2 regions of the Stenotrophomonas sp. YJH_SMC_53 genome follow, and region 1 is predicted to be linked to the other one. Evidence: predicted binding sites of a transcription regulator. Region 1 holds the regulator's gene; the other holds the start of a gene.

Region 1 (7,296 bases):
CACCAGCAGGGTCGGCAGGATCGCCAGGGTGAGCGGCACGCGGATCAGGAAGCGGCTGCCGCGGCCCAGCTCCGACTGGATCTGGATCTGGCCACTCAGTTCGCGGATGCGCGACTGCACCACGTCCATGCCAACGCCGCGGCCGGAGATATCCGTGACCTGCTGCTTGGTCGAGAAGCCGGGCAGGAACACCAGGTGCAGGCACTCCTCGCTGCTCAGGCGGGCGGCGGCCTCCGGATCGATCAGGCCCTTCTCGCGTGCCTTCGCGCGCAGCTTCTCCGGATCGATGCCGGCGCCATCGTCCTGCACTTCGATGCTGACGTAGTCGCCTTCCTGCTGGGCCGACAGGCGTACATGGCCCATCCGCGGCTTGCCCTGTGCTTCGCGCAGGTCGGGCATTTCCACGCCATGGTCGATGGCGTTGCGGACCAGGTGCACCAGCGGGTCGGCCAGCGCTTCGACCAGGTTGCGGTCGAGCTCGGTCTCGGCGCCGATCAGCTCCAGGTCCACTTCCTTCTTCAGCGAGCGGGCAACGTCTCGGGCGACCTTGGGGAAGCGCGAGAAGACCTTGCCTACCGGCTGCATGCGGGTACGCATCACCGCCGACTGCAGGCGCGCGGTGGCGATGTCCAGGGTGGACACGGCGCGGTCCAGTTCCTCGTCGCGCAGGCGCGCACGCAGGGTCTTGAGCCGGTTGCGTGACAGCACCAGTTCGCCGATCAGATTGACGATCGCGTCCAGGCGCTTGGTGTCCACGCGCACGGTGTGTTCGGCTTCGGCCAGCGGCTTGGCGGCCGGCTTGGTCGCCGCTGCAGGTGCCGGTGCGGCCGGTGCGGCCAGTGGGCGTGGTGCCGCGATCGGTGCGGGCGCTGCCGCAGCGATGGGCTTGGCGCCGGGTGCGGCGCCACCGTGCAGCTGGTCGAGCAGGGCTTCGAACTCGTCTTCGCTGATCAGGCCGTCGTCGGCCTTCTTTGCTGGCGCCACCGCAGTCGGTGCGTTGCCGCCGTGCAGCTGGTCGAGCAGGGCCTCGAACTCGTCGTCGGTGATCAGGTCGCTGCCACCCGCAGCGGGAGCTGCTGCGGCGGCGGGTGCAGCCACGGCACCGCCATGCATGTCGAACTGGGCGATCAGCTCCGGCGGCGCATAGCCCGGCTCGGTGCCGGAGGAAACTGCATCCAGCATCGCTTGCAGGTAGTCCAGCGATTGCTGGGCGGCATCGAAGTGATGGGCCTGCAGCACGGCCTGGCCCGCGCGCGCGATGCCCAGCGCTTCTTCGGCGGCGTGGCACAACTCGACCATGGCGGTGACGCCGAGGAAGCCGGCGCCGCCCTTGAGCGTGTGGTAGCCCCGGAACACCGCGTTGAGTTGCTCGGTGTCCTGTGGTGCCTGCTCCAGCGACACCAGCTGTTCGCCCAGGCGATCCAGGATTTCCTGCGCCTCGATGATGAAATCGGCAGTGATGTCGTCGGATACCGCGCTCATGCTTACAGCCCCAGGTCCGACAGCAGGTCGTCGGCGTCGTTCTGCGAGACCGCGTGGCGGTCCAGTCCCTTCAGTGCCGGCCCGGCCAGTTCCGGATCGGTGCGATGCTGTTCCGGCGGCAGGCCGAGCGCGCCGAAGCCCTCATGCACACGGCGGACGATGCCGACCACGCGACGGATGATCTGCCCCGTCAGGTCCTGGTAGCTCTGGGTCAGGGCGATCTCGGTGAGGTTGTGGCGGATGCGCTCGAGCTGTGCATCCTGGCCCGGCTGCAGGCCTTCGGCGCGCAACTGTTCGGTCAGGCTGCGGCATTCCTCGGCCAGGTCCAGGGTGCGGTGCGTCGCCTGTTCGGTCATCGCCACCACGTGGTCCAGGCGTGCGCAGGCATCGTCCAGTTCGCCGGCCTCGCTGGGTACGGTCGGCAGTTCACCCAGGGCCTGCCCGAGCTCGCGGGCCAGCCGCGAGAGGCCGCTCATCATCGGCTGCGTGCGCAGCGCGACCAGTCCGTCGATGCGTTGCCGCCAGGCGGTTTCGTCACCGGACTCCAGTGCGTCCAGTGCTTCCTGCAGGCGCAGGGCGAGGGCATTCTTGTCGACCGTGGTATCCATCAGGCACTGGCCGCCAGGCGTTCGAAGATCTTGCCGAGCTTCTCTTCCAGCGTCTGCGCGGTGAACGGCTTGATGATGTAGCCGTTCACGCCGTTCTGGGCCGCTTCGATGATCTGCTCGCGCTTGGCTTCGGCGGTGACCATCAGCACCGGCAGGGTCTTCAGCTTGGCGTCGGCACGGATCGCCTTGAGCAGCTCGATGCCGGTCATTACCGGCATGTTCCAGTCGGTGACCACGAAATCGAACGGCTGGCTCTGCAGCAGCGACAGCGCGGCATGCCCGTCCTCGGCTTCGGCGGTGTTGGTGAAGCCCAGATCGCCCAGCAGGTTCTTGACGATGCGACGCATGGTCGAGAAGTCGTCGACGATCAGGATGCGCATGTTCTTGTTCAAAGCAGAGTTCCTTTGTTGTTCATTCCGGGCGGCCGGGGGCAGCTGCCTCGGGGATGTTCATTCTTCGAGGCCGGCGTCGACGGCCTCGAATACCTTCAGCCGGCCGCGCAGGCGCAGCACGGCCTGGCCGTGGATCTGGCAGACCCGCGACTCGCTCACGCCGAGCACCGCGCCGATCTCCTTCAGGTTGAGTTCCTGCTCGTAGTAGAGCGAGAGCACCAGCTGTTCGCGCTCGGGCAGATGGCCGATGGCCTTGCCCAGCTCGCGGCCGAACTCGCTGCGCTCCAGCACCTGCTGCGGGGTCGGGCCACCCTGTGCGACCGTGTCCAGCTCGCCCTGGTCCTCAATGCGCGACTCCAGGCTCAGCACCTGGCCACGCGCGGCGTCTTCCATCAGGCGCAGGTATTCGGGCAGTGGCATCTCCATCGCGGCGGCCACTTCGGTGGCGCTGGCGGCGCGGCCGCTGCTCTGTTCCAGGCGGCGGATGGTGGCGGCAGCATCGCGTGCACGGCGGTGCACCGAGCGCGGCACCCAGTCGCCACGGCGGATCTCGTCGATCATCGAGCCACGGATACGGATCGAGGCATAGGTCTCGAACGAGGCGCCCTGGTCGGCGTCGTAGCTGCGCGAAGCCTCGATCAGGCCCATCATGCCAGCCTGGATCAGGTCGTCGACTTCGACGCTGGCCGGCAGGCGCGCGGCCAGATGGTGGGCGATGCGCCGCACCAGGTCCGAGTGCTGGGCGATGACGTCGTTGGCCGCCGAGCGCTGGACTTCCCTGTACTGGGCCGCGCCTTTCATGCCGCCACCCCGCGCTGCTTGAGGATGCGTTCGAGGAAGAACTCGACGCCGCCGCGTGGTTCGGTCGGCGCCTGCCAGCGGGCCGTGCGGCGCGCGATCTCGGTGATCGCCAGTGCGGACGGGCTGGACGGGTAGGCCTTCACCACCGGCTGCTGGCGCTGCACCGACAGGCGCAGCCAGTCATCCTGCGGCACGCAGCCCAGGTAGTTCAGCGAAACATCGGCGAGGAACTTCTCGCAGACGCGGGTCAGCTTCTCGTACAGCACGCGGCCCTCATTGGGGTCGCGCACCATGTTGGCCACCACCTGGATGCGGTCCACGCCCCGTTCACGCGACAGCACCTTGATCAGCGCGTAGGCGTCGGTGATTGAAGCCGGCTCGTCACAGACCACGACCACGGTGTCCTGCGCGGCCTGGCAGAAGGTCAGCACGCCGTCGGTGATGCCCGCGGCGGTGTCCACCACCATGATGTCCAGCTCGCGCTCCAGCTCGGAGAACACGTTGACCAGGCCGACGTGCTCGGCCGGGGCCAGCTCGGCCATGTGCCGGCGGCCGGACGCGGCCGGGACCACCAGCACGCCGTTCGGGCCTTCGACGATGACATCGTCCAGCGAGCAGCGGCCGGCAACCAGGTCGGCCAGCGTAAAGGTGGGGTTCAAGCCCAGGATCACGTCGATGTTGGCCAGGCCGAGGTCGGCGTCCAGCAGCAGCGTGCGCTTGCCCATGCCGGCCAGCGCCACGGCCAGGTTGGCCGATACGTTGGTCTTGCCCACGCCGCCCTTGCCGCCGGTCACGGCGATGGTGCGCACAGGGCCGAGCGGCTCGCTGCGGGTGGCCGACAGCGGGAAGGTCTTGGTCAGCTTGGCGTACTCACGCGACGGCATGGTTCAACTCCGGGTTGCAGGGCATATCGGCCGCTCGGCGCAAATCTTCAAGGCGAAGTACGAGATTGGCCGCACTGGCCCGGTGCAGGTCGTCCGGAACGTCCTGGCCATCGGTCACCCAGGTGATCGGCAGGGCATGGTCCACGGCCACCGACAGGGCGTTGCCGAAGCGGCCGGTTTCGTCCAGCTTGCTCAGCACCAGGCCCTGCAGGTTGGCGGCACCGAAGCGGCGGACCACCTCGTCCATGTCGCCGAAGCTGGTGTTGGCCGGCAGCACCAGCAGGGTGCGCACCTGGCGGGCGGCGCGCAGCCACTGCAGCTGGGCGGCCAGCGCGCGGTCGCGCGGGCCCAGCCCGGCGGTGTCGATCAGTACCAGCTTGTAGTCCTTCAGGCGTTCCAGCAGCTGGTCCAGGTCGGTGCCGCTGTTGGCCTCGTGGACGGCGATGCCGAGCTGCCTGCCATAGCCATACAGCTGCTCGCGGGCGCCGATGCGGGTGGTGTCGGTGGTGACCAGGGCGACGTCACGCGGCGCGTGCTTCTCGGCGAAGCGCGAGGCCAGCTTGGCGATGGTGGTGGTCTTGCCGGCGCCGGTCGGGCCTACCAGCGCGATCACGCCGCCTTCCTCCAGCGGGTCGACCGGGGCGATCGGCAGCTTGCGCGAGATCAGCCCCAGCATCAGGCCGCGGCCTCGGTGCGCCTCGGTCTCCAGCGGAATCTGCATGGCGACGTCGCGGGCCAGGCCAGCATCGAAGCCGTACTCGTCCATCAGGTCCAGCGCGGTGGCGCGCACCGGGCAGCCGCGCAGGCGCTCGTCGGTGAAGCGGTTCATTTCGCGCTCGATCACCTGGCGCATGCCGGCCACTTCCTGGCGCAGCTGGCGGATCTCGGCGTCGTCCTGGGCGACCACGGTCAGGACCGGGGCTGGGGCGAGCGTCGGCGTCGGCGCGGTTTCGACGGTGGCATCGGCCAGCGCCGGTTCGCTTGCGGCGACCTCCGGCTGCGTTTCGGCCAGGGCTGCGGTCGGCAGCGGCGGCGGCTGCACGGCCGGGGCCGCGCTTTCGTGATGCGCCTCGTGCGGCGGGTCGATCTGGAAGCGGGCGCGGTTGGCCGGCGTGGCGCTGGCGGGTGCCGGTGCGACGATGGCTTCGGCGAACGGGGCGAAGATCTGGTCCGGCAGCGCCGGCTCATTGACGGCGGCGCGTGCCAGCGTGGCGGCGAAGCCGGTGCTGCCGCGGGTCGGCACGATCTCGTCGGCGCTGTCCAGGGTGCGGCCGGTAGCGCCCACTGCTGCACGGGCGAGGGCGGCCACCGCCGAGGTGGTCGCGGCAATCGGTTCCGGTGCCGGGGTGCTGCTGCGGCGGCGGGTGACGGCGGCGATCACCGCGTCGGCGGCGGTGCGCGGCTTGGGTGCCGGCGGCGGTGCGACGTCACGGCGCGAGGCTTCCAGCGCACGCTGCACCGCGCTCTCGTCGTAGTTGGCGGCGGCGACGATCTCGATGCCTTCCTCGATCCGGCGGTTGGACAGGATCACGGCGTCAGGACCATGTTCCTTGCGCACCAGGTTCATGGCCGAGCGCATGTCGGCGGCGACGAATCGTTTGATTTTCATGCTGTGGTCACGGGGCGAAGACGGCGGGGTGGCGGTCGGGGAACTCGGGTGGTCGGTGGTCTGCACGGTGCGGGTTCCCCTTGGTGTCTGTCAGTTGCGTTGGTTCGAAAGTGGTGTCTGTTTTCTGGCGCATCGGCGGGCGGGCGTCAGCTGATCGTTCCGACCAGCTTCAGGCGCTTGTCCTCCGGCACCTCGCTGTAGGCCAGGACCGACAGCGACGGAACGCTGTGGCGGACCAGGCGGGCCAGCGCGGCGCGCACCGGGCCAGGTACCAGCACGACCGCGGGCTCGTTGCGGGCTTCCTGCTTGCTGACACATTCGGCCAGGCTCTGGTGCAGTCGCTCAGCGAGTCCGGGTTCCAGCGCGGCGCCGTTGCCCTGCGTGGACTCCTGCAAGACACGTTCCAATTGCGGGTTGAGGGTGAACACCGGCAGCTCCGCCGACATTCCGGCGATCTCCTGCACGATGAAGCGGCCCAGTGCGGTGCGCACCGCGGCGGTCAGCACGGCCGGGTCCTGGCTGGCGGGCGCATGTTCGACCAGCGCTTCGGCGATCTTGCGCAGCTGGCGGATCGGAATGCGCTCCACCAACAGGTTCTGCAGCACGCGCACCACCGCCGACAGCGGCAGCGCCTTGGGCGTCAGATCTTCGACGAGCTTGGGCGCGCTCTTGGCCAGGTTGGCCAGCAGGTGCTGCACTTCTTCGTGGCCGAGCAGTTCCGGCGCGTGTTCGCGGATCAAGTGCGACAGATGGGTGGCGACCACGGTGGCCGGGTCGACCACCGTGTAGCCCAGCGTTTCGGCCTGGGCGCGCTGGTGCGGCTGGATCCAGGTGGCATCCAGGCCGAACGCGGGATCCTTGCCGGCAATGCCCTCCAGTGCGCCGAGTGCGCTGCCTGGATCCAGGGCCAGCTCGCGGTCGGGGTGGATCTCGGCGGTGGCCACCGGTACGCCGTGCACCAGCACGCGGTAGCCGTTGGCGGGCAATTCCAGGTTGTCGCGGATGTGCACCGACGGGATCAGGAAGCCGACATCCTGGGTCAGCTTGCGACGCACGCCCTTGATGCGCGCCATCAGTTCGCCGCCCTGGTTGCTGTCCACCAGCGGAATCAGCCGATAGCCGACCTCCAGGCCCAGCGGATCGACCGGGCGCAGTTCGTCCCAGCTCAGTTCGGCGGTGGGGGCCGCGGCGGCCGGGCGGCCGAGCGCAGTGAGCGCGGCGGCATCGGTGCCACTGCCTGTCGCATCGGCAGCCGGTGCCTTGGTCTTGCGATACAGCTTCCAGGCGATGAAGCCGAGGATCGAGGCCAGCGTCAGGAAAGCGACGTTGGGCATGCCCGGCACCAGGCCCACCAGGCCGATGATGCCGGCGGTGATCGCCAGCGCCCGGTACTGGCCGAACACCTGCCCGGTCATGGCCTGGGCCATGTCCTGCGAGCGCGAGGCGCGGGTGACCAGCATCGCCACCGCGCTGGAGACCAGCAGCGCCGGCAGCTGTGCCACCAGGCCGTCACCGATCGA
Region 2 (7,296 bases), on a different contig from region 1:
CATTGCATCGGCGATGGTTCGAGTTCTTCGACCTCGATGCCGGTGCGATGGTGGAAGCGGAGGGCGAGCGCGATGCACGTGATCTGGAGCTGCAGCTGCGTTCGCCGTTCAAGGCGCACCGCGCACCGGCACCGATGACGATCCAGCACAAGGCTGGGGGTCGTACTGAATGGGTACGTGGTGCCAACCAGGCCTTGTCGCTGGCAATTGCTGCGTTGGGTGAACAAGGCTATCGCTGTTACCCGCTGAAGGCATGGCTGCAGGCGGCGCTACGCCTGCGCATGGACCGGCTGCACGACTGGGCTGTGGTGCAGCTTCCGGAAGAAGAAGGCCTGCGGATTCCCGGTGGCCCCGGTGAGGGCGTGCTGCGTGACACGCTCGACGGTTGCCGGGCACTGGATATCGATCCAATGCCCTGTCTGCCTGAATACGTCCAACGCTGGTACACAGGTTGAGCCGCGTTCAACGGGTCCCCGGCTGCTGAACCGGCGCGGCCGGTTGCGCCGCGCACGCAGGGGAGGCGGTGGACGGGCTGGCCAGCTGGCGTGCCAGCTCGGCGTTGGCCACATGGCCGTGCAGGAACAACAGGCTGCCGAAGATGTTCATGAGCGTGCCTCCACTTGAGTGGATTGCACGATACGGGCAGCATGGAAGCGCAAAAAGCGATATTTCCGCAAGCATGCCTTGAGAGGAATTCAAGCCTGATGTCCCGTCCGCCCCTTCATGCCCTGCAGGGTTTCGTGGCCGCCGCGCGGCTGGGCAACCTGTCACGGGCAGCGGCGTCGATGAATCTGACCGTCAGTGCGCTCAGCCATCAGATGCGTCAGCTGGAAGAGCGGCTCGGGCAGCCACTGCTGGTCCGCCAACCGCGTGGCGTCGCCCTCACCCTGGAGGGGCAGCGCCTGCTCGACCAGGTCGGCCCGCATCTGGATGCGATCAACGAAGCTTTCCAGCCCTATGCGGCCCGCGCCGAGCACGTGCTGACGATCAGTGCGGTGCCGTCGATGGCGTCGGCGTGGCTGGTGCCGCGCTTGGGTCACTTCGTGGCTGAGCACCCACAGATCGAGATCAACCTGCAGTCGAGTGAGCGCCTGATTGATTTCGAGCGCCAGCGCCAGTTCGACGCCGCGCTGCGGCTGGGCAGCGGGCAGTGGCCGGGCCTGGTGGTTGAGCCGCTGTTCGACGAGTGGCTGCTGCCGATGGCGAGCCCGGCGCTGATCGAACGCATGGGAGGGATCGACCGGGTGCCACTGAACCAGTGGCCACTGCTGGGGGACCCCGATGGTGCGTGGGGGGCCTGGTTCGCGTTGAGCGGGCAGACCCCGCCGTCGCGCTTCGTAGCGGTGCTGGATGATTCGGAGGCACACCACCGTGCGGCGCTTGACGGGGTGGGCGTGGCGCTGGGGCGGGTGACGCGGGCGCGCTTGTTGCTGGATTCCGGCCAACTGGTTGCGCTGTCCAACCTGCGCCTGAAAACCGCCTGGCCGCATTGGCTGGTCTACCCGCAGCGTTCGGCCCGCCACCGCGGCTTTCTTGCCTTCCGCGACTGGCTGCACGCGCAGGCTGCCGAACACGTGCGGCACACGGCGGACGCTACACTCATCGCACCAGCGTGACCGCCTGCCCGCCACGCGCGAACGCCTCCTCCAGCAGCGAGCCGGCCTTGATCGCCTGCACTTCCTTGAACAGCGCCTGCAGCGCCTGCAGCGCGTCGGCGGGGCGCGATGCCGGCGCCGCCACCGCCTGCTGGATCGCGGTGAAACGGTCGGCCAGCACGCGGTGGCCGGGATGCGCCCGCGCCCATGCTTGCAGCGGCTGGCGCACGCCGGCGGCGGCATCCAGGCGCTGCAGATCGAACAGGGTGATCGCAGCCGCCGACGTCTCGGCCCGTTCGATCGTGGCGTGGCGCAGTTCGCGGCTGAGAAACAGGTCGTAGGCTGCACCGCGGCCCACCGCGATGCGCAGCCCCTCGCGGTCGAGGTCGGTCACCTGCTGCGCGGGACTGTCCTCGCGCACCAGATAGGTGCCTTCGATCTCCACGTACGGAGCACTGAAGGCGATGCGGTCGGCGCGTGCCGGATCGATGGCCAGGAAGGCCAGATCCCAGCCGTCTTCGCCTGCCGCAGCGACCACCGAGGCTGCGGCATCGTGACAGGTGAAGCGTGCCTGCACACCCAGGCGCTGCGCCAATGTCGTGGCCAGCTCCACCGACGGTCCGCGCGGTGAGTGCGCATCGCCCTGCGCCAGCACCGGGTTGCCCAGGTTGATCGCCACGCGCAGGAAACCCTGCGGTGCGAGCGCACTTTGGTGTTCGGCCAGGGACATGCAGGACTCCGCGAGGAAAGGGGCAGCCAGCATGCCAGCACTGCCCTGCAAGGGGTGTCATGCTGCACGACTGCAGGATGGCCTACCTTCCGTTTGCCGACGAGGCCGCAGGTGTCGGTATGGACTTGGAGGTGAGCCTGGCGCGTGGCCGAGATCTGCGACAGTGAAGGCAACCGCATTGCGTTGCAGGCGCACGCAGCTCTGTAGAGCCGAGCCCACGCCCGGCTGCTGTTGGCCCAGCCGCCCAAGCTCAGCCGAGCATGGGCTCGGCTCTACAAGGTCGCGGCGCGTGAGCGCTGCAGCCAGTCGTTGATCGCCGGATCGAGCCGCGGGTCGTCCGGCAGCTGCATGCCGAAGCCTTGCTGCAGCACGTCGCGCACGTCGGCAACATCGTGCAGCGGACGCTTGTCCGGTGCCTGGCCGGGGCGGTACTCGGTGTAGTTGCCGCTGCCGATGGTGCGTCGCCAGTCCGGCCCGGTCAGCGACGCGCGCAGCTGGCCAGGGAAGCTGGAGTCGGGATGGGTGCACACGTACCAGTTGCCCACCACGTTGTCGATCGGTGCCGGCACGTGCAGGTCGAAACGGTACATCGCCCGCCAGCCGTCACCGGATTCGGCGGACAGCACGAAATCCCCCTCGCCGGGCAGCCGCTGCAGCAGATAGCGTTCGTGCGGCGTGGCGTGCGGCTGCGGATCATGCAGCCGCAGCGGCACGGTCGGGGTCAGGCTGCCGAAACCGGCATCCACCAGCCAGTCATCGCCGTCCACCTGCACGCGCAGCAGCAGGTGGGTCCGTGCGGTCAGTTCGCCGTCCTGGGCAGCCAGCAGCACGCGCGCGCTCAATGGCTGTGCATCGAAGCCCAGCGCCTGCAGCAGCGCCAGCAGGCCGCCGTTGAGTTCGAAGCAGTAGCCGCCACGACGGTCGTCGAGCAGCTTGCGCTGCACGCTGTCCAGGTCGATCGGTACCGCATCGCGCAGCAGGCAGCTGAGGGTCTCGAACGGCAGCACTGCGTTGTGGCGCTGCTGCAGCAGGGTCAGGCCGGCCAGCGTCAGCGGTGGCGGGGCATCCAGCTGCAGGCGCTGCAGGTAGCGGGGGACATCGAGCGTCGTCATGGCGGCACCGGGCGGGAGGGGAGGTCCACTGTGCTCCCCCAACCGGGGTTGAGGTCAAGGGCGCTGGTCGTGTCACGCCAGCGTCGCCTGCACCCGGTACAAAGGCCGCGTCCGCCCGTCACCGCTGGGCCAGGACAACGAAAGTTCTAAAGTTGCCTTGAATCCGGCCGATACAGGGGCGTCCTTCTGCCTGGAGTCTGTCATGTCGGCCGTTGTCCCCCACCTCCGGTCCCTGCGCACGCGGCTTGCGGCGCTGCGCCCGGCGTCCTCCGGTCTGCTGCTGTGGCTGCAACCGCATCGGCTGAGCGTAGCCAACAAGCTCAAGGCGACCTTGTGGGTCTGTGGCCTGGGACTGGTCGCAATTGCCGCCGCCTATGCCTGGACCGGGCATGCCAGCACGCAGGCTGCGCGCAGCCAGGCCAGCTACCAGCGCGGCAGTGATCTGGCCGCGCGCCTGGCCACGCGGGTGGCCGAAGCGCGTCGCCTGCAGATCCAGTATGGACGCAGTTTCGATGATGCCGACCGCGCGCAGCTGCTGGCCACGCAAAAGGCGCTGCAGGACGATCTGCAGGCGCTGCGCACGATGCCGATGGATGCCGGCCGGCGCAAGGCCCTGCAGGCGCTGACCGAAGCTGCAGACGCGTTCTCGCAGGGTGTTGCCGCCCTGTTCGAACGGGTCGACGAGATGGGCCGTGGTGAGGCCGGCCTCGCCGCGCAGCTGCAACAGGCTGCAGACACGCTGCAGGGGCAGGTGGATGCGCAGCAGCGGGATGCGCTGGCGTTGTCCCTGCAGAAGATGCGGCGACAGGAGGCCCTGCTGCTGCTCGACGGTGATTCCACCCACGCCGATCGCGCCAGCGAAGAAAAGCTGCCGTTCGATCTCGCGCTGGCGGGCCTGCCCGCGGATGCGCAGGTCACCCTGCGCACCGGGATGGATGCGTATCAGGCCGCATTGCTGGGGTATACCGCGGCCCGCGTCGGCTTGGATGTGGAAGCGCAGTCGCTGCTGGATACCGCCGCGCGCGTAGCGCCTGCGCTGGCCGCATTCCAGCAGGCACAGGTGGCGGCGCTGGCCGGGGCGCAGGCACGCCAGCAGGCCGGCGCGCGCACCATGAGCGTGCTGTTCGCACTGACCCTGCTGCTGGTGGCCGGCGTGCTGATCACCAGTCTGGTCCTGGTGCTGCGTGCGGTGCGCCAGCCGATCCAGGACACCCTGCGCTTCGCCAGCGACATCGCTGACGACTGCTTGGACACCACCCTGCGCGTCTACAACGCCAACGACGAGATCGGCCAGCTGGCGCAGCGCCTGGTCGACATGCAGCAGCGCCTGCGCGCGCGTATCGAGACCGAGCGTGCCGTGGCGCGCGGCAACACCCGGGTGCGCCAGGCATTGGACAGTGCACAGACCGGTTTGATGGTGATCGATGCGGAAGGGCAGGTCGCCTACGCCAACCCGGCATTGCTGCAGCTGCTTGACCTGCGGAACGAAGCGCTGGTGGGCAGCGACGCGGTACGCCTGCATCCGGCGTTGGCCAGCCTGGCCGGCGTGCGCCAGCGCGAAGAGCGCGAGATCGGCCATGCCGGCACGCGTTACCAGCTGATTGCCAACCCCGTCATCGATGAAGGGCAATTCCTCGGCGTAGCGGTGGAATGGCGCAGTCGTGCGCTGGAGACCCTGCTGGAAACCGAGGTCGCTGCCCTGGTCGATGCTGCAGCACACGGCGACCTGCACGGTCGCATCGCGCTGGAGGGCAAGCAGGGCTTCGTGCGCACGTTGTCGACCAGCATCAACCGCCTGCTGGCGACGTTTGAAACCAACCTCGGCGACCTGCAGGCATTGCTGGCTGCGCTGGCCCGTGGTGACCTCAGCGTGCGCATGGAGGGTGAGCTGCAGGGCGTGTTCGCGCGCATGCGCGATGATGCCAACGCGACGGTCGCACAGCTGGGCCACATCGTCACCCGCATCCAGCACGCCACCTCCAGTCTCGATACCGGCGTTGGCGAGATCGTTGCCGGTCATCAAGATCTGTCACAGCGCACCGAGCAGCAGGCCGCCAACCTGGAAGAGACCGCCGCTTCCATGCACGAACTGACCGATACGGTCGGTCGCAATGCTGATGCCGCAGGCCGTGCCGACGCGCTGGTCAAGGGAGCGGCTGCGGTGGCGCAGCGCGGCGGCGAGGCTGTCGGCCAGGTGGTGGCGACCATGCAGGGCATCAGCGCGGCATCGCGGCGGATCGGCGACATTACCCAGCTGATCGACGGCATCGCCTTCCAGACCAACATCCTGGCGCTGAATGCGGCGGTGGAAGCGGCCCGTGCCGGTGAGCAGGGCCGCAGTTTCGCCGTGGTAGCCGCGGAAGTGCGCCTGCTTGCACAACGCAGCGCAGAGGCGGCCAAGCAGATCAAGGGCCTGATCGAGGATTCGGTGGCGCGTGTGGGAGAGGGCAACCAGCAGGCCGAACAGGCCGGCACCACGATGGGCGAGATCGTCGGCAGCGTGCAGCAGCTGGCCGAGCTGCTGGCGGGTATCCGCAGTGCGTCGCAGGACCAGCATGCCGGCATCGCACAGGTGAACCAGACCATCGTGCAGATGGAAGCCAGTACCCAACGCAACGCCAGCCTGGTGGAAGAGGCCGGTGCCTCCACGGCGCAGATGCAGGTCCAGGTGCGTGCCCTGGCCGACGCGGTGGGCGCGTTCCGGTTGCGGTCGATGCCGCAGGCGCGCGCCGCCGCGGCCTAGTCAGCCGAGCGTAGGCTCGGCGCTACATCGGCTGCAGGAACACTGTAGAGCCGAGCCCATGCTCGGCTCACACCAGCGTTCGGCGGCAGGAATCAATACACGTCGCGGCGGTAGCGCCCGTTTTCCAGCAGCATTTCCACCGCTTCATCGCCCAGCGCCGTTCGCAGCACCTGGTCCACGCCCTCGGCCATGCCCTGCAACGACCCACAGACATGGATCACCGCGCCGCGCCGCATCCAGTCGCGCAGCGTTCCGGTGGCCGCCTGCAGGCGATCCTGCACATAACCGCCGTCGCCATCGCGCGAGAACGCCAGGTCCACCCGCGCGAGATGGCCATCGGCCTGCCACGCTTCGATCTCGTCGGCGAACAGGAAATCGTGTGCACGCTGGCGCTCGCCGAACAACAGCCAGTGCCCGTGTTCGCCTGCACGGGCGGCTTCGCGCAACAGGCTGCGCAGGCCGGCGATGCCGGTGCCGTTGCCGATCAGCACCATCGGCGCGCCAATGACACGATGGAAACCGGGGTTGCGATGCACGCGGGCGACGATGCCGGCACCGATCGGCGCATGCAACGACAGCCAGCCCGAGCCCAGCCCGGCTCGACCGGAGGCGTCATGCACCAGCCGCACCACCAGCTCCACCACGCCATCATCCGTGCAGGAGGCGATCGAATACTCGCGGCTGGGCAGCAGCGGCTGCCCGGCCAGCCACAGGCAGGCATCCTGCACTGCCAGCGCGGCATCGGCCTCGGGCAGCTCGCGTTCGCTGGCCAGCGCCAGCAGCGTGCGCGGATGGCCATCGACCAGCAAGGGCAGCAGCGGATCCAGCCCATGCGCCTTCAACACGGCACCGGCATGCTGCGCATTGTGGCGGGGCGCGATGTGCAGGATGTCACCCGCCTGCCACTGCACGTCGGCCGGTGCGGCAAGACGGATACGCCAGATCGCTCCACCGACGCTGCCAGGGTTGAGGCGGTCGCGGCCGAGCAGGCGCCACTCATGCATCTGCGTAGCCGCAGGCAGCACGCTGTCATCGGTGACGATGCCGGTGAGCGCACCCAGCTCCTGCTGCCACCGGCGCAGCGCGGGGACCGAGGCGGCATCGACGTCGACGCGC

The links. The regulator FliA, encoded in region 1, starts transcription of late flagellar genes. The targets are predictions, from matches to a motif close to TAAAGTTTNNCNNNCNNNGGCCGATAA.
Region 2: AC5P7X_RS00610 (methyl-accepting chemotaxis protein) is a predicted target of FliA. The motif match lies at 3,585-3,611, and genes of this name have one in related genera.

The regions. Positions count from the first base shown of each region.
Region 1 covers NZ_JCAFTF010000006.1:329,662-336,957, reverse strand. Annotated here, with positions in the region: gene AC5P7X_RS12325 (chemotaxis protein CheA) at 1-1,482, opposite strand, end outside; gene AC5P7X_RS12320 (protein phosphatase CheZ) at 1,485-2,090, opposite strand; gene cheY (chemotaxis response regulator CheY) at 2,090-2,482, opposite strand; gene AC5P7X_RS12310 (RNA polymerase sigma factor FliA) at 2,540-3,283, opposite strand; gene AC5P7X_RS12305 (MinD/ParA family ATP-binding protein) at 3,280-4,167, opposite strand; gene flhF (flagellar biosynthesis GTPase FlhF) at 4,154-5,776, opposite strand; gene flhA (flagellar biosynthesis protein FlhA) at 5,923-7,296, opposite strand, start outside.
Region 2 covers NZ_JCAFTF010000001.1:121,493-128,788, forward strand. Annotated here, with positions in the region: gene AC5P7X_RS00585 (GIY-YIG nuclease family protein) at 1-455, shown strand, start outside; gene AC5P7X_RS00590 (hypothetical protein) at 463-606, opposite strand; gene AC5P7X_RS00595 (LysR substrate-binding domain-containing protein) at 705-1,616, shown strand; gene AC5P7X_RS00600 (ABC transporter substrate-binding protein) at 1,600-2,325, opposite strand; gene AC5P7X_RS00605 (arylamine N-acetyltransferase family protein) at 2,598-3,437, opposite strand; gene AC5P7X_RS00610 (methyl-accepting chemotaxis protein) at 3,640-6,180, shown strand; gene AC5P7X_RS00615 (PepSY domain-containing protein) at 6,273-7,296, opposite strand, start outside.